Regions from separate parts of the Serratia sp. EC4 genome, predicted to be linked through region 2. Evidence: predicted binding sites of a transcription regulator. Region 2 holds the regulator's gene; each other region holds the start of a gene.
What was found. Region 2 encodes CRP, which controls carbon source genes, mostly activating them, when cyclic AMP is high. Its sites were predicted from a motif close to ATGTGANNNNNNTCACAT; they were not measured.
Positions count from the first base shown of each region.

Region 1: the regulator CRP is predicted to act here: its motif matches at 2,454-2,471, upstream of mlc (sugar metabolism global transcriptional regulator Mlc).
Region 3: the regulator CRP is predicted to act here: its motif matches at 2,571-2,588, upstream of udp (uridine phosphorylase).
Region 4: the regulator CRP is predicted to act here: its motif matches at 2,578-2,595, upstream of ACP39K_RS13690 (PTS sugar transporter subunit IIB).

Region 1 covers NZ_JBNIDE010000001.1:44,796-50,132, forward strand. Annotated here, with positions in the region: gene ACP39K_RS00225 (glycoside hydrolase family 10-like protein) at 1-45, shown strand, start outside; gene ACP39K_RS00230 (MFS transporter) at 97-1,365, opposite strand; gene ACP39K_RS00235 (LysR family transcriptional regulator) at 1,513-2,403, shown strand; gene mlc (sugar metabolism global transcriptional regulator Mlc) at 2,563-3,780, shown strand; gene bioD (dethiobiotin synthase) at 3,925-4,590, shown strand; gene ACP39K_RS00250 (DUF2938 family protein) at 4,597-5,091, opposite strand; gene ACP39K_RS00255 (helix-turn-helix domain-containing protein) at 5,161-5,337, shown strand, end outside.
Region 2 covers NZ_JBNIDE010000007.1:189,162-194,498, reverse strand. Annotated here, with positions in the region: gene ACP39K_RS18985 (hydrolase) at 1-73, shown strand, start outside; gene ACP39K_RS18980 (YheU family protein) at 70-303, shown strand; gene ACP39K_RS18975 (phosphoribulokinase) at 455-1,324, shown strand; gene ACP39K_RS18970 (OsmC family protein) at 1,363-1,770, opposite strand; gene crp (cAMP-activated global transcriptional regulator CRP) at 2,153-2,785, shown strand; gene ACP39K_RS18960 (YccS/YhfK family putative transporter) at 2,836-4,914, shown strand; gene argD (bifunctional acetylornithine/succinyldiaminopimelate transaminase) at 4,955-5,337, opposite strand, start outside.
Region 3 covers NZ_JBNIDE010000013.1:37,954-43,290, reverse strand. Annotated here, with positions in the region: gene rmuC (DNA recombination protein RmuC) at 1-23, opposite strand, end outside; gene ACP39K_RS23060 (DedA family protein) at 164-694, opposite strand; gene ACP39K_RS23055 (tyrosine-protein phosphatase) at 774-1,556, opposite strand; gene udp (uridine phosphorylase) at 1,686-2,447, opposite strand; gene ACP39K_RS23045 (dienelactone hydrolase family protein) at 2,934-3,761, shown strand; gene metE (5-methyltetrahydropteroyltriglutamate--homocysteine S-methyltransferase) at 3,846-5,337, opposite strand, start outside.
Region 4 covers NZ_JBNIDE010000004.1:32,581-37,917, forward strand. Annotated here, with positions in the region: gene ACP39K_RS13680 (glycoside hydrolase family 1 protein) at 1-623, opposite strand, end outside; gene chbC (PTS N,N'-diacetylchitobiose transporter subunit IIC) at 667-2,028, opposite strand; gene ACP39K_RS13690 (PTS sugar transporter subunit IIB) at 2,041-2,358, opposite strand; gene ACP39K_RS13695 (LysR family transcriptional regulator) at 2,776-3,669, opposite strand; gene ACP39K_RS13700 (SDR family NAD(P)-dependent oxidoreductase) at 3,776-4,576, shown strand; gene ACP39K_RS13705 (aldo/keto reductase) at 4,589-5,337, shown strand, end outside.

The DNA.
Region 1 (5,337 bases), on a different contig from region 2:
AAGGCCGTGAAGTACCTGCGCACCCGCTGGACAACCGGTCAATAATCACAGGCTCCGGCATGACGAGCCGCGGCAAGTCGCCGCGGCTTTTTCTTTTCAGAGACGGGCCGCTTCCGGCAGGCGTTTCAGGTAATGCACCACCAGCAGCGCCAGCAACAGCATCAGGCTGATGAACGCCGCCACGCCATTCCAGCCGAAGCTGTGCCAGAACACGCCGCCGAGGGTGCCGGCCACGCTGGAGCCGACGTAATAGCAGAACAGATACAGCGATGACGCCTGGCCTTTGGCGCGGCGCGCGCGGCGGCCAATCCAGCTGCTGGCCACCGAGTGGGCGGCGAAGAAACCGGCGGTGAACAGCATCATGCCGATAAAGATCGCCGGCACCTGCGGTAGCGCGGTAATCAGGATCCCGATCAGCATAATCACGATCGACGCCAGCAGCACCGGGCCGCGCCCGAAGCGCGAGGTGAGCGCGCCGGCCTTGGGCGAGCTGTAGGAACCGGTGAGGTACACCACCGACAGCAGGCCGACGATCGCCTGGCTCAGATGATAAGGATCCGCCAGCAGGCGATAACCGATGTAGTTGAACAGGGTGACGAAGCTGCCCATCAGCAGAAAGCCTTCCGCGAACAGCAGCGGCAGCCCCTTATCGTGCCAATGCAGTTTGAAGTTGATCAGCAGCGTGCGGGGGCGCAGCGAGCTGGCGCGAAAATGCCGCGAGGCAGGCAGGATACGCCAGAACATGCAGGCGGCGGCGAGGGCGAACAGGCCGATGACCCCGAGCGAGACGCGCCAGGAGAAGAAGTCGGTCAACACCCCGGTCACCAGGCGGCCGCTCATGCCGCCGATCGAGTTGCCGCTGATGTACAACCCCATCGAGAAGGCGACGAAGCTGGGATGGATCTCTTCGCTGAGATAGGTCATGCCGACCGCCGCCACGCCGCTCAGCGACAGGCCGATCAGCGCGCGCATCAGCAAAATGCCGTGCCAGCTGGTCATAAAGGCGCAAATCAGCGTGCAGACTGCCGCCAGCAACAGCGCTACCACCATCACCGACTTGCGGCCGATGGCGTCGGACAGCGGCCCGGTGAACATCAGGCCGATCGCCAGCAGGCCGGTAGAGACCGAGAGCGACAGGCTGCTTTCGGCTGGCGAGACGCCGAAATCTTGCGACAGCACCGGCAGGATCGGCTGCACGCAGTAAAGCAACGCGAAGGTCGCCAGCCCGGCGGAAAACAGCGCCAGCGTTACGCGCATAAACTGCGGCGTGCCGCGTTCGATATAGGGGAGTTTGTTGTTGAGGGTGGAGCGTTTTACTTTTGGCGCAGCGGCCGCGTCATCGTTGGCGGCCAGCGTCGACGGCATCGCGGCCGCAGAACGCACAGGGGTTGTCACAGCGTTTCCTTACCGAACTTCGGGGAGATAAACAGATACTTTGCAGATAACAAAATGATAGGGAGCGGCGATTTTTTTGTCTAATATATTAATAATTCAAATTAAGATGTTTTAAATATGAATATCGAACTGAGACACCTGCGTTATTTTATCGCCGTGGCGGAAGAGCTGCATTTTGGCCGCGCCGCCGAGCGGTTGCGCATCTCCCAGCCGCCGCTCAGCCAGCAAATTCAGGCGCTGGAAGAGATGGTCGGCGCGCGCTTGCTGGCGCGCAACAACCGCAACGTCAGCTTGACGCAAGCCGGGGAGATGTTCCTCAAAGAAGCCTATCAGGTGCTCGATCAGGTCGGGCGCGCGGCGGAAAAGGCGGCGCGCCTGGATCGCGGCGAACTGGGGGAAATGACCATCGGCTTTACTTCTTCCGCGCCCTTTATCGGCGTGGTGGCGCGCAGCCTGCGCGCCTTTCGCCAGCAGTCCCCGCAGGTGCACATCAAGATGCGCGAAATCAACACCAAACAGCAGATCGAACCGCTGCTGAATGGTGAGCTGGATCTGGGGGTGATGCGCAATACGCGGCTGCCGGAGGCGCTGCACTATCAGCTGCTGCTGCGTGAGCCGCTGGTGGCGGTGGTGCCGGAAGGGCATCCGCTGGCGGAAACGCCCGGCGGCGCGCTGCGGTTTCAACACTTGGCGCGGGAGCCGTTCGTGTTCTTCTCGCGCGAAGTGGGCACCGCGCTGTACGACGAAATTCTGCTGCTGCTCGGCAAAGCCGGCATTACCCCGTATATCACCCAGGAAGTGGGGGAAGCGATGACCATCATCGGGCTGGTCTCCGCCGGATTGGGCGTCTCGATTCTGCCGGCGTCTTTCGCCCGGGTGAGGGTGGACGGCGTGCGCTATTTGCCGCTGGCGGAGCCGGACGCCACCACCGAAGTGTGGCTGGTGCATCACCGCCGCCGGCCGCTGACCGCTGCCGCGCAGGCGCTGATGGCGTTGATGCTGAAATGACGTTGAACTTGGGCAAATAAAAATCAATTCACGCTGAAATTGCGAGGAATTTGTGCAGCAAATCACATAACTAATCAAATAGTTGACGCTGTATGACAAAAGCCCCACCATAACCCCTAGTCTTTATTTAGAAGCGCGAAAAATTGTAGGAGCAGGTTTGTGATTGCGGTTGGGCAGCCTGGGCATATCGATCAAATCAAGCAGACCAATGCGGGGGCGGTTTATCGGCTAATCGATCAGCTGGGCCCGATTTCGCGTATCGAACTGTCAAAACGCGCGCAGCTGGCGCCCGCCAGCATCACCAAGATCGTGCGCGAACTGCTGGAAGCCCATCTGGTCAAGGAAACCGAGTACCAGGAAATCGGCAGCCGGGGCCGCCCGGCGGTGGGGCTGGTGCTGGACACCGAGGCCTGGCATTACCTGTCCGCCCGTATCAGCCGCGGCAGCATCACGCTGGCGCTGCGCGATCTCAGCAGTAAACTGGTGGTGGAGGAGCAGCTGCCGCTGGCGGCCGAACACCCCGAACCGCTGCTGAAACGCATCCTGACCGAAGTCGACCAATTCTTTATCCGCCACCAAAGCAAGCTGGAGCGGCTGACGGCGATCGCCATTACGCTGCCGGGCATGATCGACGTGCAGTCCGGCGTGGTGCACCGCATGCCGTTTTACGACGTGCTGGAGATGCCGCTCGGCCCGGCGCTGGAAACCCGCACCGGTCTGCCGGTTTACCTGCAGCACGACATCAGCGCCTGGACCATGGCCGAGGCGCTATATGGCGCCTCGCGCGGCAGCCAGAACGTGATTCAGGTGGTGATCGACCACAACGTCGGCGCCGGCGTGATCACCGGCGGCCACGTGCTGCACGCCGGCAGCCACAGCGTGGTGGAGATCGGCCACACCCAGGTCGATCCCTACGGCAAACGCTGCTACTGCGGCAACCACGGCTGTCTCGAAACCGTGGCCAGCATCGAGAACATGCTGGAGATCGCCCAGCAGCGGCTGAGCGGCTCGATGAGCTCCAGCCTGCACGGCGCGCCGCTGACCGTCGAATCGCTGTGCGACGCCGCGCTGGCGGGCGATCAGCTGGCGCGGGACATCATTCTCGGCGTCGGTCACAGCGTGGGGCGCATTCTGGCTATCATGGTCAACCTGTTCAATCCGGAGAAGATCCTGGTGGGCTCGCCGCTCAACCGCGCGGCGGAGATCCTGCACCCGGCCATCGTCTCCTGCATTCGCCAGCAGGCGCTGCCGGCCTACAGCGAGCAGGTCAAGGTCGAATCCACGCAGTTCTTCAATCAGGGCACCATGCCCGGCGCGGCGCTGGTGAAAGAGGCGCTGTACAATGGTTCATTGCTGGTGCAACTGCTGCAAGGCTAACATCAGAACTTCTTATTAATCCTGCAAAAGATTGAGCTACCTCAAGCCCCTACGCGGCAGCATCCCCTAGAATTTTTCCGAAAGACTTCTTCGCCGCCGGTGCGGCGATACATTGTTAACGGGGCATTCTGGGGCATTTTATTCATGTTGAAGCGTTTATTTGTGACAGGCACGGATACCGACGTCGGTAAAACCGTGGTTTCCCGCGGGTTGATGCAGGCGCTGGCCGCCGAAGGCCGCTCGGTGGCCGGCTACAAGCCGATCGCCGCGCGCTGCCAGGAAACCAGCGAGGGCATCCGCAATAAAGACGCTTTGGTATTGCAGGCATCTTCAACCCTGCCGCTGTCCTACGAGGAGATCAACCCCATCACCTGCCTGGATGAGGTGTTTCACGCGCATGCGACCGAGGACATCAACTATGGCGTGATGAGCAGCGGTCTGCGGGATCTGTCCGCCAAAGCCGATACGGTGGTGGTGGAAGGCAGCGGCGGTTGGCGGGTGCTGATGAACGATCTGCGGCCTTACGCCGAGTGGGTGGTGCAGGAACAGCTGCCGGTGGTGCTGGTGGTGGGCATCAAGCTGGGCTGCGTCAGCCACGCGTTGCTGACCGCACAGTCGATTATCAATGACGGCCTGCCGTTGTTGGGCTGGGTCGCCAACCGCATCAATCCGGGGTTGGCGCACTATGCCGAAACCATCGCGGCGCTGCAGCAGCGCATTTCCGCGCCGCTGCTGGGTGAAATTCCGTACCTGCCGCGCGCGGAGCAGCGCGAACTGGCGCACTACCTCGACATTTCCACGCTGCTGTAAGCTCGCTCAGGCGCAAAGCGCCGCCAACAACCGGGCGGCGATCAGCAGGCCCAGCCCATACACCGTGTGGGTGAGCAGGCTGAGCAACCGCGCTCTTCTCGGGTTGGCGGTTTTCGCCGCCGCCACGCCAAAGCCCAGCGCAGGCTGCATCACCAGAAACGGCGCCGCCAGACTCAGCCAGCCGCTCAACAGCGCGACGATCGGCGTCGGCGCTGCGTACCACTCGATGCCCGCCAAGCCGAGCGGGATAAAGGCGAACGCGATGCCGATGGCATAGTGCAATATCCAGCCGATTTTTCTCTCGCCCTGGCGCGGCGGCGCCGTGACGATGGTGGCGTGAAACCAGCGGCCGTCGAACATGCCGAGAAACCAGCGGCCCACCAGCGCGTAATCGAGGGAAGGGATGCCGAAGCGTCGCTTCAGCAGCAACGCCCACAAATCCATGCAGAGGGTGGCGCCGGCGCCGATGAACAGAATGCGCGCTAACATATCGAGGGTCATGCGGGTGTCCTTAACTCAGTAACGTGATAATGTGCGCACAGTGTGCAACTTAAAGTCGACTTCAAGTCAATGGCAAAAGAACTGGATATTGGCGAGGTGGCGCGTTTGAGCGGTATTGCGCCCTCGGCGCTGCGGCATTACGAGAAAAAAGGGCTGATCGCGTCGATAGGCCGCAATGGTTTACGTCGCCAATACGCCGCTGGGGTGCTGGATCAACTGAAGCTGATCGCCCTCGGGCGGCTGGCG
Region 2 (5,337 bases):
GAAAAAACCGCACATGTGGCTGGAGCATCGCATTCCGGCCTGGCTTTCCCCTTATCTGGACATTCCGACGTGATTATTCCCTGGCAAGAACTGGCTACCGACACCCTGAACAGCCTGATCGAATCCTTTGTGCTGCGCGAAGGCACCGATTACGGCGAGCACGAACGATCGCTGGAGCAGAAGGTGGAGGACGTGCGCCGCCAGCTGAAAAACGGCGAAGTGGTGCTGGTGTGGTCGGAACTGCACGAGAGCGTCAACATCATGCCGCGCGGCCAGTTCCGCGCCGGGCAGGAAGAAATTTAGTGGCGCCCGGTTCTATGACTGACGGAAAAAATCAGGTAACAATGGGACATTGCAAACCAGCGCGCGCCATTTTTTCCTGACATAGAGAGCGTCAACAAGAGCCACAATAATCCCCTGACGCCGGCGCATTCAACACGGAGTGACAACCACCATGTCTGCCAAACATCCCGTTATCGCGGTGACCGGTTCCAGCGGCGCCGGCACCACCACCACCAGCGTGGCGTTCCGCAAAATCTTCCAGCAGCTCAACATTCGCGCCGCCGAGCTGGAGGGCGACAGCTTCCACCGCTATACCCGGCCGGAAATGGACGCGGCGATCCGCAAGGCGCGCGATCTGGGCAGACACATCAGCTATTTCGGCCCCGAGGCCAACGACTTCGGCCTGCTGCAGCAGAGCTTTATCGAGTACGGTAAAAACGGCACCGGCCGTTCGCGCAAGTACCTGCACACCTACGACGAAGCGGTGCCCTACAATCAGGTGCCGGGCACCTTCACCCCGTGGGAGCCGCTGCCGGCGCCGACCGACGTGCTGTTCTACGAGGGGCTGCACGGCGGCGTGGTCACCGAGCACCATGACGTGGCCAAACACGTCGATCTGCTGGTCGGCGTGGTGCCGATCGTCAACCTGGAGTGGATCCAGAAGCTGATCCGCGATACCGGCGAACGCGGCCACTCCCGCGAAGCGGTGATGGATTCGGTGGTGCGCTCGATGGAAGACTACATCAACTACATTACGCCGCAATTCTCGCGCACCCACATCAACTTCCAGCGCGTGCCGACGGTGGACACCTCCAACCCGTTCGCCGCCAAGGCCATTCCCTCACTGGATGAAAGCTTCGTGGTGATCCACTTCCGCGGCCTGGACCAGATCGACTTCCCCTACTTGCTGGCGATGCTGCAGGGCTCGTTTATCTCGCACATCAATACGTTAGTGGTGCCGGGCGGCAAAATGGGGCTGGCGATGGAGCTGATCATGGCGCCGCTGGTGCAGCGGCTGCTGGAAGGCAAGAAAATCGAATAAGCGCGTTGAGCGCGGCGCCGAGCCGCGCTCCGTCTCGATTACGCCGGCTGGCGGATCTCGAAGCTGTGGGTCACCGTGGCGGCCTTGTTGAGCATCAGCGCCACCGAGCAGTACTTCTCCGCCGACAGGTTCACCGCTCGCTCGACGATTTTGTCGGTCAGATCCTGGCCGGTAACGATGAAGTGCAGGTTGATATGGGTGAACAAGCGCGGGGCTTCTTCGCGGCGCTCGGAGGTCAGCTTCACCTCGCAGTCGCGCACGTCGTTGCGCCCTTTTTGCAGGATGGAGACCACGTCGATCGCGCTGCAGCCGCCCACCGACATCAGCACCATCTCCATCGGGCTGGGCGCTTTATCACCGGCGTTGCCGTCCATCAGCACCTGATGGCCGGAGGCCGATTCACCCAAAAACGTTAACCCTTCCACCCATTTAACTCTTGCCTGCATTCTGGTCACTCCGGTTGATTTCTTAAAATCAGAGTACGCTTTCGCATAGAAACAGGCAACGTAACCTGATGCTAATCATGCTGAAGCGAGACAACACGAGACACCCGCCTTACTCTGTGCTACAAACAGAGCCGCAATAAATCTTTCCGGGACACTGTATTTCAGGGAAACGCCCAGAGAAAGGCTCCTTTACCGGTATGTTAACAGAATGTAGCTTGCAGCGCTTACGGCAAGTTAATATGCTAGAGCGACAGCGTATTTTTATGACACGCCTCAAAACTTGCCGGTAGCCCTCGCTCATGACTGCGGCTACAGGCGGGTTTTACAGGGAACTCTGACCCCTGTGACACAAGGCAGCGATAACAACAGAGGATAACAGCGAATGGTTCTCGGCAAACCGCAAACAGACCCTACTCTCGAATGGTTCCTGTCTCATTGCCATATCCACAAATATCCATCGAAGAGTACGCTGATTCACCAAGGTGAAAAGGCCGAAACGCTTTACTACATCGTGAAAGGCTCCGTCGCGGTGCTGATCAAGGATGAAGAAGGTAAAGAGATGATCCTGTCCTACCTCAACCAGGGGGATTTCATCGGCGAGCTCGGATTGTTCGAAGAAGGCCAGGAGCGCAGCGCCTGGGTTCGCGCGAAAACCGCCTGTGAAGTGGCCGAAATTTCCTACAAGAAATTCCGCCAACTGATCCAGGTGAACCCGGACATCCTGATGCGTCTGTCCGCCCAAATGGCGAGCCGCCTGCAGGTCACCTCCGAAAAAGTGGGCAACCTCGCCTTCCTGGACGTGACCGGCCGCATCGCGCAAACCCTGCTGAATCTGGCGAAGCAACCCGACGCCATGACTCACCCGGACGGCATGCAGATCAAGATCACCCGTCAGGAGATCGGCCAGATCGTCGGCTGCTCGCGTGAAACCGTTGGCCGTATTCTGAAAATGCTGGAAGATCAAAACCTGATTTCCGCCCACGGCAAAACCATTGTCGTCTACGGCACCCGTTAATCTCCGAAGAAACGGCGCAATCTGCGCCGTTTTTTTATCTGCTCTCTGCCATGTGGCGCCGCCTGATCTACCACCCGGAAATCAACTACGCACTGCGACAAACGCTGGTGTTGTGCCTGCCGGTGCTGTTCGGCCTGCTGATAGGCCAGCTGCAGCTCGGCCTGATGTTCTCTCTGGTGCCCGCCTGCTGCAATATCGCCGGTCTGGACACGCCGCATAAGCGCTTCTTTAAACGGCTGATCGTCGGCGGCTCGCTGTTCGCCTTCAGCAGCGTGCTGTTGCAACAGGCGCTGCTGTGGCACGTACCGCTGCCGGCGCTGATGCTGGGCCTGGCGCTGCTGCTCGGCGTCACCGGTGAAATCAGCCCGCTGCACGCCCGGCTATTGCCGGCGGCGCTGGTGGCCGCCATTTTCGCTCTCAGCACGGCCGGCACGGTGCCTCTCTGGCAGGCGCCGCTGCTGTACGCGATCGGCACCGTCTGGTACGGCTTATTCACCTGGTTCTGGTTCAAGCTGTGGAAAGAGCAGCCGATGCGCGAGACGCTGAGCCAGCTCTACCTGGAGCTGGCGGACTATTTCGAAGCCAAATACTCACTTCTGACCCAGCACACCGATCCGCAAACCGCGCTGCCGCCGCTGCTGGTGCGCCAGCAAAAGGTGATGGATCTGATCAGCCTTTTGTACCAACAGCTCAATTTCCTGCCGCACGCCAACAACCTCGAACAAAAGCGCCTGCAGCGCGCCTTTCAGGTGGCGATGGATCTGCAGGAGCACATCACCGTCAGCCTGCATTTGCCGGAGGAAGTGCAAAAACTGGTGGAGCAGAGCCAGGCCGAAGCGATCATTCGCCGCAATGCACTGGTGATCGCCGGCCGGCTGCGCGTGGTGGCGCACGATATCCTCTACCATCAGCATTCGAAGCGCTTCTCCATGAGCCACGAACTGGCGGCGCTGGAAAAAATGGCGGCGCAGCATCCCGATAACCCGGTCGGCCAGTTTTGTTATTACCACTTCAGCCGCATCGCCCGCCTGCTGCGCACCCAGCATCCGCTGTACCGCCGCGACCTGATGCCCGGCCAGCACCGCCTGCCGTTTTGGCCGGCGCTGGCCAGCTATCTGTCGTTCAAATCCACCGCCCTGCGCAACGCCGCGCGGCTGGGGGTGACGCTGGCGGTCGGCAGCAGCCTGGGTGCGGTCTTCAACCTGCCGAAGCCATACTGGATCCTGCTCACCATCATGCTGGTGAGCCAAAACGGGTATAACGCCACCCGGGTGCGTATTCAGCACCGTGCGCTGGGCACGATTGCCGGACTGTTGCTGGCGGCCGGGCTGCTGCAGCTGCAGCTGCCGGAGGGAGAAACGCTGAGCATCATGCTGGTGATCACCCTGCTGGCCTACCTGGTTTCGCGCAAGAACTACGGGCTGTCGGTGATTGGCTTTACGGTCACGGCGGTTTACACCCTGCAGCTGCTGGCGCTGAACGGCTCGCATTTTCTGGTACCGCGCCTGATCGATACGCTGATAGGCTGCGTGCTGGCGTTCGGCGGCACCATTTGGCTGTGGCCGCAGTGGCAAAGCGGGCTGCTGCGCAAGAATGCCCATCAGGCGCTGGAACACGATCAAACCGCGCTGCGGCTGATGCTGAAGCAACCGGAACCGGACGCCACCGCATTGGCCTATACCCGCATGCAGGTCAACCAGGCGCACAACGCGCTGTTCACCTCGCTCAATCAGGCGATGCAGGAACCGGGGTTCGCGTCGAATTATCTGGCGGACATGCGGCTGTGGGTCACTCACAGCCAGTTCATCGTCGAACACCTGAACGCCATGACCATTCTGGCGCGCGAGCACTACATGCTGACGCCGAAACTGGCGGAAGCCTATCTACAAACCTGTGAAATCGCGCTGCAAAGCTGTCAGCAGCGGTTGGAATACGACGGCCCGAGCAGCGGCAACAGCGGCATCATGCAGCCGCCGGATCTGCATCCGGAGATGCCCGTCACCGAGATGGAACGTCATTTGCGGCGCATCCTGTCGCACCTGAACGTGATGCATACCATTTCGTCGCTGGCCTGGCGCCAGCGCCCGCACCACGGCATCTGGCTCAAGCGCAAACTGCGCGATCAATAAGGGCGCGGCATGCCGCGCCCCGTTATGCGCCGCACGGGCTTCAGGCGTTGATCACATCCTGCACCGCCAGCTCGAACAGCGCCATGCCGGCCTCGATATCCTGCAGCTCCACCACCAGCGACGGCGCGAAACGGATCACGTTCGGCCCGGCGTTGAGGATCATCAGCCCACGCGCGGCGGCGGCGGTGAGGAAATCGCGCGCTTTGCCGTGATAATGCGGCGTCAGTTCGGCGCCGATCAGTAACCCCATGCCGCGAATGGCGGTGAAAATACCGTATTTATCGCCGATATCCTGCAAAGCCTGCACATACAGCGCGTGGCGCTGTTCGATGCCGCTCAGCACTTCCGGCGTATTGATCACATCCAACGCCGCCTCCGCCACCGCGCAGGCCAGCGGGTTGCCGCCGTAGGTGGTGCCGTGAG
Region 3 (5,337 bases), on a different contig from region 2:
CCATAAATCAGACTGGTATCCACCCTGCCTCCTGTTGCACCTAGCCGTTGCGGCGTTTTGCTCGCCCATTGCCCGTCACGTTAAGGGGAGGCTGTATGGATGTCCAGCCTGATTTTGCCGGCCGCGCACAATATTGCGCGGCGCTGCGCAATTTAGCGAGAAATCAGCCCAGCCACTGGCTGAGCCACTTGATGCCGAATGCCCCCGGCGCCAGAATGCCAAACGCCCAGATCATCGCCGACGTGACGTTGGCCAGCTGGAAATAGCGCTGCGGCATGCCGCAAATGCCGCCCACCAGCGGCACCACGGCGCGCAGCGGGCCGAAGAAGCGGCCGATGAAAATGCCCAGCACGCCCCAGCGCTCGAAGAAGGCGTGGCCGCGCGCCAGCAGCTGCGGATTGCGCGACAGCGGCCACATATGGGCCACGCGATCCTGATAGTGATAGCCGATCCAGTAAGAGAGCCAGTCGCCGAAAAACGCCCCGGCGGCGGCGGCGGCCCAAATCGGCCAAAAGGCGATGCCGCTTTCGCCGATCAGCGCGCCCAGCGCCAGCAGGATCACCGTGGCCGGCAGCAGCAGCGACAAAAACGCCAGCGACTCGCCGAACGCCAGGAAGAAAATGATAGGAATGGCCCAGCCTTCGTGCTGACGCACGACATCGCTGACCCAGTTGATAACGTCATTGAGGCTCAATACGGGGCTCCTGATACGCGATGGTTCGCCGCCTAGGATAAGCCGGGGCGAGTTAAACCCCGACTAAACACGCGGCAATTTACTCGAGGTAGAATGCCTGCAGTGCTTCGCGCTGGGCCGCGCCCAGGCCGTATTCCGCTTCCAGCCAACGGTCGGTGGAGCCGTATTGCCGGCGGATGCAGCCCAGCGCCGTCATCAGGAACTCCTCGCGCGCGCTGAGCACGTAGGCGAATTGCTCCAGCGCCGCCGCATTCAGCTTGATAGAGAGCTGATCCAGCATCTGTTCGCGGAAAGTGGCCAGCGTGGTTTCGGTCAGCAGATAGTCTTCCAGCACCGTCGCTTCGTCGGCCCCCAGCGCGAACAGCACCAACGCCGAACCGACCCCGGTGCGATCCTTGCCGACCGCGCAGTGTTGCACGATCGCACCGCCGCCAGGGTTGCTCAACAGCTGCGCCAGCCGCTGATAGGCAGCATTGCCGAACGGCAGACGGCGATACAGCTCCAGCATGAACGCCCGAGCGTCGAAAGCGGCCAGCGTTTCGTTGGTGAGCTTTTCCAGGTTGGCGTTAACTTCGCTGCTCAGCGGGTTGGCCGGCACATGGTGATAGTCGGCGCCATTCCACAGAATATCCGGTTTGGCCTGCACCTCGTCGGCATCGCGGTAGTCCAGCACCGAACGCACCGGCACTCCAGCGAGGAAAGTGCAGTCGTTTTCCGTCAGCCGCTCGAGAGAACCGGAGCGGAACAGCAGGCCGCGTTTGATGCGGCGCCCGTCGGCCACGCCGTTGCCGCCGAAGTCACGGAAGTTAATGCCGCCGTCGAGCGGCGCAAGCGAAGGATGAAGCAGGATCTGGGCGGTCATAAACGTCCTCGTTGTTTTTGTTATGACAACGCGCGGCAGCCATCGGCGCAGCGCTGAGGAGTATCACCGTAACAGATTCGCCGCGAATGGAAAAACGGGCCGCGTCAGCGGCCCGTTGAGGGGAGGCGATTACAGCAGACGGCGGGCGGCGTCCACCACGATCTGCACCGCTTTGCTTTCGGTGTTTTTCATGGTTTCGGCGTTCGGGATCTCTTGCTGGGTGCGGTTAACGATCACCCCAGCCACCATGCCGGCGCGCAGGCCCTGGCTGGCGCACATGGTCAGCAGCGTGGCGGATTCCATTTCATAGTTCATCACGCCCATCGCCTGCCACTCTTCCATCGAGCCTTTAAAACGGCTGACCACGCGGCCGGAGTAGGTGTCGTAACGTTCCTGACCCGGGTAGAAAGTATCGGAAGAAGCGGTTACGCCAATGTGGGTGGTCGCGCCGCTGGCTTTGGCCGCTTCCACCAGCGCGGTAGTGCAGGCGAAGTCCGCGACCGCCGGAAACTCCATCGGCGCAAAGTGCAGGCTGGCGCCGTCGAGGCGTACCGCCGCCGTAGTCACCAGCACGTCACCGACGTTGATATTGGCCTGAATGGCGCCGGTGGTGCCGATGCGCAGGAAGGTGCGAATGCCCAGCTGCGCCAGCTCTTCCACCGCGATAGAGGTAGACGGGCCGCCGATACCGGTGGAGCAGACGATCACCGCCTTGCCGTCCAGCTCTGCGCGCCAGGTGGTGAATTCACGATGGGAGGCCAGATGCACCGGATTTTCCATCAGCTTGGCAATCTTCTCTACGCGCTGCGGATCGCCCGGCACGATGGCAAGCTGGGCCCCTTGTAAATCGTTCTTGGTGAGGCCGAGATGAAAAACGTCAGACTGAGACATATGAGACTCCTCATGGATCATGTTTATTGGGAGGAACAAAAAAGCACTCTACTGAAAATCGCCGTTTAATTTCGTGACGATAGTCACTATGAAAAGAGAAACAAATTACATGCTACATATTTTTTGTGAATTAAGTCACAAAAAACCCATTAATGAGCCGCCCTCAAACCGCTAAACCTCAGTCTAGCCGATAAACCTTGCCGCTCCCTGCCCGTTGGTTGCCGACTGAAACTATTTAGCGCATCAATTCGAAATACCCCCATCTTATCGGTTGCTTAGGGACAAAAAAGCCCTCTAACGCACCTTATGGCACTTACGCGGGCCAAAACGCGTAATAACATGATAAAAAGCGCTTAAAAATGCCGCAAAGCCAGATAATTAGCCGTTTTTTATCGACTTGTCCGAAAGTGCGCCACGCAGCGCCAATAATGGGTAATCTTTCCTATAGTTAATCTCAGCGCTTTTTTCTATTGCACGGAGACCGCAATGAAAACCGAACATGTGATGACATTAGAACAGGCTAAGGGGGGATTCGCCCCGGCCGCCGCGCCGTTGGCCACCTCCGCGATTATCACCGACGAACAGGGCATTCACGCCGGGCAAACGACCATCCCTTCTCAGGGCGACGCGCTGCCGGCCTACGTCGCCAAACCCGCCGACCATAACGGCCCCTTTCCCATCGTGCTGGTGGTGCAGGAAATCTTCGGCGTCCATGAGCACATTCAGGATCTGTGCCGTCGCCTGGCCAAGCAGGGCTATCTGGCGATCGCGCCCGAGCTCTATTTCCGCCAGGGCGACGCCAATGACTACAGCGATATCGGCGAGCTGTTCCAGCAGTTGGTGACCAAGGTGCCGGATCGTCAGGTGTTGTCCGATCTGGATCACGCCGCGCACTGGGCTATTCGCCACGGCGGCGACGCCGGCAAGCTGGCGATCACCGGTTTCTGCTGGGGCGGCCGCATTACCTGGCTGTACGCGGCGCACAACCCGCAGTTGAAGGCGGCGGTCGCCTGGTACGGCAAACTGGTCGGCGAGAAAACGCTGAATTCACCGAAGCATCCGGTCGATGTCGCCACCCACCTGTCAACGCCGGTGCTGGGGCTGTATGGCGGGCAGGACAGCGGCATTCCGCTGGAGACGGTGGAAACCATGCGTCAGGCGATCCGCGCCGCCAACGCCGAGGCCGAAATCGTGGTATATCCTGGCGTCGGGCACGCATTCAACGCCGACTATCGCCCCAGCTACAACGCCGAAGCGGCGGAGGACGGCTGGCAGCGCATGCTGGCGTGGTTCGCCCAGCACGGCGTCAAATAATGTCCCTCGCATAAAAAAGGGCGCCGAAGCGCCCAATCATCACACCAGTAAATCTATAAGCGGCGGTTCATCCGCCGCACGGCATCACGCGTGCTCGCGCAGGCGCTGCGCCGCCAATACCATGTTGGCCAGCGACTGCCGGGTTTCCGGCCAGCCGCGAGTTTTCAGGCCGCAATCCGGATTGACCCACAGGCGTTCCGCCGGGATGTTCTGCGCCGCTTTACGCAGCAGCGCTTCGATCCATTCCACGCTCGGCACGTTCGGCGAGTGGATATCGTAGACGCCCGGCCCGATTTCGTTCGGGTATTCGAACTCTTTGAAGGCTTCCAACAGATCCATATCGGAACGCGAGGTCTCGATGGTGATCACGTCGGCGTCCAGCGCGGCGATAGAGTCCATGATGTCATTGAACTCGCAGTAACACATGTGGGTGTGGATCTGGGTGTCATCCCGCGCCACGGCGGCATTCAGTTTGAAGGCGTCCACCGCCCAATTCAGGTAGGCGGCCCAGTCGGATTGGCGCAGCGGCAGCCCCTCGCGCAGCGCAGGTTCGTCGATCTGGATGATGCCGATGCCGGCTTTTTCCAGATCTTCCACCTCGTCGCGCAGCGCCAGCGCAATCTGCTTGGCGATCACTTCGCGGGTCACGTCTTCACGCGGGAACGACCAGCACAGGATGGTCACCGGCCCGGTCAGCATGCCTTTCACCGGTTTGTCGGTCAGCGACTGGGCGAATTTGGCCCATTCGACGGTGATGGCTTCCGGGCGGCTGACGTCACCGATGATGACCGGCGGCTTCACGCAGCGGGAGCCGTAGCTCTGCACCCAGCCGTTCTGGGTAAACACGAAGCCGTCGAGGTTCTCGCCGAAATACTCCACCATGTCGTTGCGCTCGGCTTCACCGTGCACCAGCACGTCCAGCCCGAGACGTTCCTGCTCGACAATCGCCTGTTTGATGTGCTCACCGATGCTGGTGCGGTAGTTATTGCCGTCCAAACGGCCCTGTTTGAAGTCGAGACGCAGGCCGCGGATCTCGGTGGTCTGCGGGAACGAACCGATGGTGGTGGTCGGCCAGGCCGGCAGGTTGAAACGCTCGCGCTGCGCCCTGGCGCGCTCGGCGTAAGCGCTGTGGCGTTCGCTGTCCTGCGCGGTGATCGCGGCCAGCCGGCGCTCAACCTGTGGGTTATGCACACGGATCGACTGACGGCGGGCGCGGATCGGCGCGCTGTAGGCGTCCAGTTCAGCCTGTTTCGCCGCGTCAGGCGCGTTCAGCGCCGAGCTCAACAGCGCCAGTTCGGCGCATTTTTGCAGCGCGAAGGCGAACCAGCTTTTCACTTCTTCGTCCAGACGGCTTTCCACGCTCAGGTCGATCGGGCTGTGCAACAGTGAACAAGAAGAGCCAATCCACAGCGGGCGAGTCCCCACCAGCGGCTGCAGACGCTCAAACCAGCGGCTCAGATCGGCGCGCCAAACGTTGCGGCCGTTGATCACCCCCAGCGACAGCAGCCAGTCTTGCGGCAATGCGGCGCTCAGCGCGGCGATATCGTCATGACCGGCGACCAGATCGACGTGCAGC
Region 4 (5,337 bases), on a different contig from region 2:
AAACGCCGCACCGCCATGGCATGCGCCAGCACGCTGTGATACGCCACGGTGACCGCCCGTTTGAAGTCCACCACGCAAGGGTAGTGCAGGTCATTCAGGTAACCGGCTTCCACCGGCACGATCGGCTCGTTGAAGGTGAACCAGTGGGTGACCCGATCGCCAAACAGGCCGAAACAGGTATCGGCGTAACGCGCATAGGCTTCGACCACCGCCCGGCTTTCCCAGCCGCCGCGCTGTTGCATGCACAGCGGCATATCGAAGTGATAGAGATTGATAAACGGGGTGATGCCCTGCGCCAGCAGCTCGTCGATCATCGCGTTATAGAACGCCACCGCCTGCGGGTTCACCTCACCGTCGCCGTCCGGGATCAACCGCGACCACGAGATCGAGGTTCTGAAAGTATTATGGCCCAGCGTTTTGAGCAGCCCGATATCGGTGCGGAAATGGTCATAAAAGGTCGAGGCCTCGGTCGGCCCCACCCGTCCGTGAAAGCGCTCGGGCGCGATCTCGTACCAATAGTCGAAGATGTTGCGACTCTTGCCGTCCCGCGCGGCCGCCCCTTCAGACTGCGGCGCGGAGGTGGCGCTGCCCCACCAGAACCCGTCGGCAAATTGATATTCCATACTCGCGTCCCTCGCGGGGCGGCCGCGCCGCCCCGTTCCACAGTTAGAATTTCAGCGCCTTGGCGATGTCTTCTTCGCTTTCCGTCGCCGCGTCGATCTGGCTCTGCGCCTTGTTGGAGATCGCCACGAACGGCAGATAGATCACGGTGGCGACCGCCAGGTTGAACAGGCTCAGCAACATGGCCATGATGCTGCCGTTGGTGTTGAAGAACGCCCCCAGGCCGACCGGCATGGTCCAGGGCGCGATGTTGGTGATCGGCGGGATCAGCCCGGAGTAGTAGGCCAGGGAGGTGATAATAGTCAGCACCGGCTGCACCAGGATGAACGGAATGAACATCACCGGGTTCATGATCACCGGCAGGCCGAACAGTATCGGTTCGTTAATCTGGAAGATGCCGGATGGCGTCGCCAGTTTGGCGACCTGGCGGTAATCTTCGCGGCGCGAGGCGATGAAGATGGCGATGATCAAGCCCAGCGTCGAGCCGGTGCCGCCGAGGTAGATGTAGGAATCGACGAACGGTTTCGCCCACATGTGGAACTCTTTTCCGGCGGCTACCGCCGCTTCGACCGAACCGTATTTGTTGTACAGCTCCACGTTTTCCAGCGCGAACGGCGTCATGATGCCGCTGTCCAGCGCCGCCAGCGCCATGGAGCCGTGCACCCCAAAGAACCACAGCAGCGAGGAGAACAGCACGTACACCCAGCCCACCACGCTGCCCATCTTGGCCAGCGGCGCCGAAATGCCGTCCATGATGATCTGGTGAAAGTTGGTGCCCCAGTGCGCCAGCGCGAACGCCACCAGCCCCATGATGGAGAGGATGATGAAACCGGGGATCAGCGCCGAGAAGGAACGCGACACCGAGGCCGGCACGCTGTCCGGCAGGCTAATCACCCAGTTGCGCCGCACGATGAAGGCAAACATCTCGGCCACCGCCAGCCCGATCACCATACCGGAAATGATGTTGGCGCCGCCCAACCAGTTGGCCCCCACCGCATAGGCCTCGCCGACATTGAACGGCGTGACGGTCATAAAGGCCGCCACCGCCAGCAGCGCCGAAGCGAGCGGATCGACCTTGCGCTCTTCCGCCAACGCCATGCTGATAAAGAACGGCGTCATCAGGGACATGATCCCCAGCGTGCCGTTATAAACGCTGCCGCCGATGCTCTTCAGACTATTCAGCGTCTCTATGGTAGAGGCATCTAACCTTACGCCCAGAGAATAGAAGAACGATCCTTCGCCGAAGCTCAGAAACACGTTGTTGATCAACACGAACATCGCCCCGGTCAAGGTCAGCGGCATCAGGCGGATAAAGCCATTCTTGATGGCGTTGACGTGGGGCTGCTTACCGATTTTTACGGCGAAAGGCAGGATAACCTTCTCGAGCGAGGCAATGAGGGTATTCACGGCGGCCTCCTGTTATTGATTGGCTTTCTTGATGGCGGCCACCGCGGCCTTCAGCACGCCCAGCCCATCGACCTTGCCGTACAGCAGCGGATCGATGACCTCAACGGGTTTATTGGGCAGCTGTTTTTGCACTTCCGGCAAGGTGTAGGCGATCTGCGGCCCCAGCAGGATCAGATCCGCTTCAACGCCCTTCTCTGCGGCCAACGCTTCCGGATAGGCGGCGATGATCACCGGCACTTCATATTTTTCGGCCTGCGCCTTCATTTTTGATACCAACAGGGAAGTGGACATACCGGCAGAACAAAACAGATAGATTTTTTTCTTTTCCATACCAAGCACCTCAGATAATCAAAAAAACCCCGTGTTATTTGTATGCCAGATGCAATCACGATTGCTTCACGCACATTCCTTATGAAAATTTCCGTCACGTTGCCCTGGTTACGGACAGTATACGGAGCATGAAAAACGGATCGGTAAGCCAGGAGGAGACATAACCGTCTCTCATTGACCTGATGGATTGACCCCCTTCACATTTCGCACAAAAAAATAGTGTGACCAGGCTCTCAAATAACCGATAAAAACTCGGAATATTCGCAATGGATATTCAAATAACAATTATAAACAGTAAGTTACAAACTCACCGAGAATTTAAGGGTTTATTTGCGCCTGAACAAACGAAAAGGGAATAAAAATAGTTCAAGCTTGATTCGGCTGCTGCCATCCGAACGCGAGAGCCGGTGAAGAGGATTAGGTGGGCAGACGCAGCAACTCGATCACCGTGCTCAGCGCCACGGAATGATTCCTGCGGTTGGGGTAATAGAGATAAAAACCGGTAAACGGCGCGCACCAGTCGGTCAACACCCGCCGCAGCCGCCCACTCGCCAGGTGTTCTTCTACTTCTTGTTCGATGGCGAAAGCGATGCCGACGTGCGCCAGCGCCGCCTGCACCATCATCCTGCCGTCATCGAGTATCAACGGGCTGTTAACCGCCACGGAAAACCGCTGCTCGCCCTGCTGAAATACCCATTTGTAGCGCTCGCCCGATGAGGCCTTACGCCAACCGATGCAGCGGTGCTGCAGCAAATCCTGCGGATGCGTCGGTTCGCCGTGCCGTTGAAAATAATCCGGCGTGGCGACGATGGCGAAACGCAGATCCGGCGTCAGACGCACCGCGCGCATATCGTTGTGCAGATCCTCGCCGAGCCTAATGCCGGCGTCAAAGCCCTGCTCGACAATGTTGGCGAACCCCTCGTCCGCCACCACTTCCAGCGTAATGCCGGGGTACTCGCAGGCCAACCGCCCCAGATGCGGCACGATGGCGAGCTCGATGGCCGAACGCGGCGCGTTGATGCGCACCAGGCCTCGCGGCCCTGCGCGAAACGCATTCAGGCTCTCCAGCGCGGCGTCGATGTCGGTAAAAGCCGGCACCAACTGCGCCAGCAGATGCTCTCCGGCCTCCGTCGGCGAGACGTTGCGGGTGGTGCGATTCAGCAGGCGAATGCCCACCTGCGCTTCCAATTCGCGCAGGGTGTGGGTGAGCGTCGGCGGCGTCACGCCCAATCGGGCGGCGGCGCGGCGGAAGCTGCGTTCACTGGCGATAGCCACAAAGGCCGCCAGGCCGGACAGTTCAGGTTTTTTCATGCTATTGATATAAATTATCTAATAGTGAGATGAATTTTTAGCGGATAGTTATCCGTCATCTAACAACATAGCATTGCGATCGACCCCATTACCAGGTATCGATACGATGATTAATGCTACAGCTCCAACTCATGAAACGCCGCGCCGTCTGGCGGGCAAAGTCGTACTGGTGAGCGGCGGCGGCACCGGCATCGGCCGCGCCGCCGCGCTGGCCTATGCCCGCGAAGGCGCCAAAGTCGCGCTGGCCGGCCGACGCGCGGCGGAAATCGAAGCCACGGCGCGCGACATCGCGCTGGCCGGCGGCGACGCCCTGCCCATCGTGGCCGACGTCTCCCAGGAAGACGATATCCGCCAACTGATCGCCACGGTGACCGCCCATTACGGCCGGCTCGACGTCGCCTTCAACAACGCCGGCATCATCGGCAACTTCGCCCCCATCACCGAACAGAGCAGCGAGGATTTTGACCGGGTAATCGCCATTAACCTCAGAGGCGTCTGGCTGGCGATGAAATACGAGATTGAAACCTTTCTGGCTCAGCGCTCGGGCGGCGTGATCATCAACACCTCCTCCTGGCTGACCCACGGCGCGCTGGCCGGCTCATCCAGCTACTCCGCCAGCAAGGGCGCGCTCGATGCGATGATCCGCGCGGTGGCGCTCGAATACAGCGGCCAGGGCATCCGCGTCAACAACATCAACCCCGGCATCATCGACACGCCGATGGCGCGCGGCAGCGTGGCTGACAGCGCGGCCTTCGCGCCCTTTATCGCCCACACGCCCGCCGGCCGCCTGGGCGAATCGGAAGACATCGGCGATGTGGCGCTGTGGCTGGCGACGGACGAAGCCCGCTTCATCACCGGCCAAAGCCTGCTGGTGGACGGCGGTTACACCATCGCCGGCATGCGTTGAGGAGACGAGGCCATGAACTACGTTCGGCTTGGCGACAGTGGCCTGAAAGTGTCTCGCCTCTGCCTGGGTTGCATGACCTACGGCGATCCGGCCTGGCGGCCCTGGGTGCTGAAGGAAGACGAAGCGCGCCCCTTTATCCGCGAGGCGCTGGAAGCGGGCATCAATTTTTTCGATACCGCCAACATTTACTCCGGCGGAGAAAGCGAGCGCATTCTCGGCCGCGCGCTGAAGGCGTTTGCCCGCCGTGAAGACGTGGTGATCGCCACCAAGGCCTATTTTCCAATCGACGCGCAGCCGAACAGCCGGGGGCTCTCGCGCAAGCACCTGCTGCACAGCGTCGACGCCTCCTTGCAGCGGCTGGGAACGGATTACCTCGATCTGTTCGTGCTGCACCGCTTCGACACCGAAACGCCGCTCGAAGAAACCGCCGACACCCTCGACGGCCTGGTGCGGGCGGGCAAGATCCGCTATCTCGGCGCCTCCTCGCTGCACGCCTGGCGCCTGATGAAAATGCTGGCCTTTCAACGTCAGCACCGCCTGGCGCCGTTTATTTCGCTGCAAAGCCAATACAACCTGGTGACGCGTGAAGATGAAGAGGAACTGATCCCGCTGTGCCTGGAGGAGGGGCTTGGTCTGACGCCCTGGTCGCCGCTGGCCCGCGGCGTGCTGGCCGGCTCCGGCAGCGGCGGCACGCTGCGCGCCGCCACCGACGAGCAGGCGCCCCGTTGGTACGGCGGCAGAAACGAGGTAGAACGCACCGT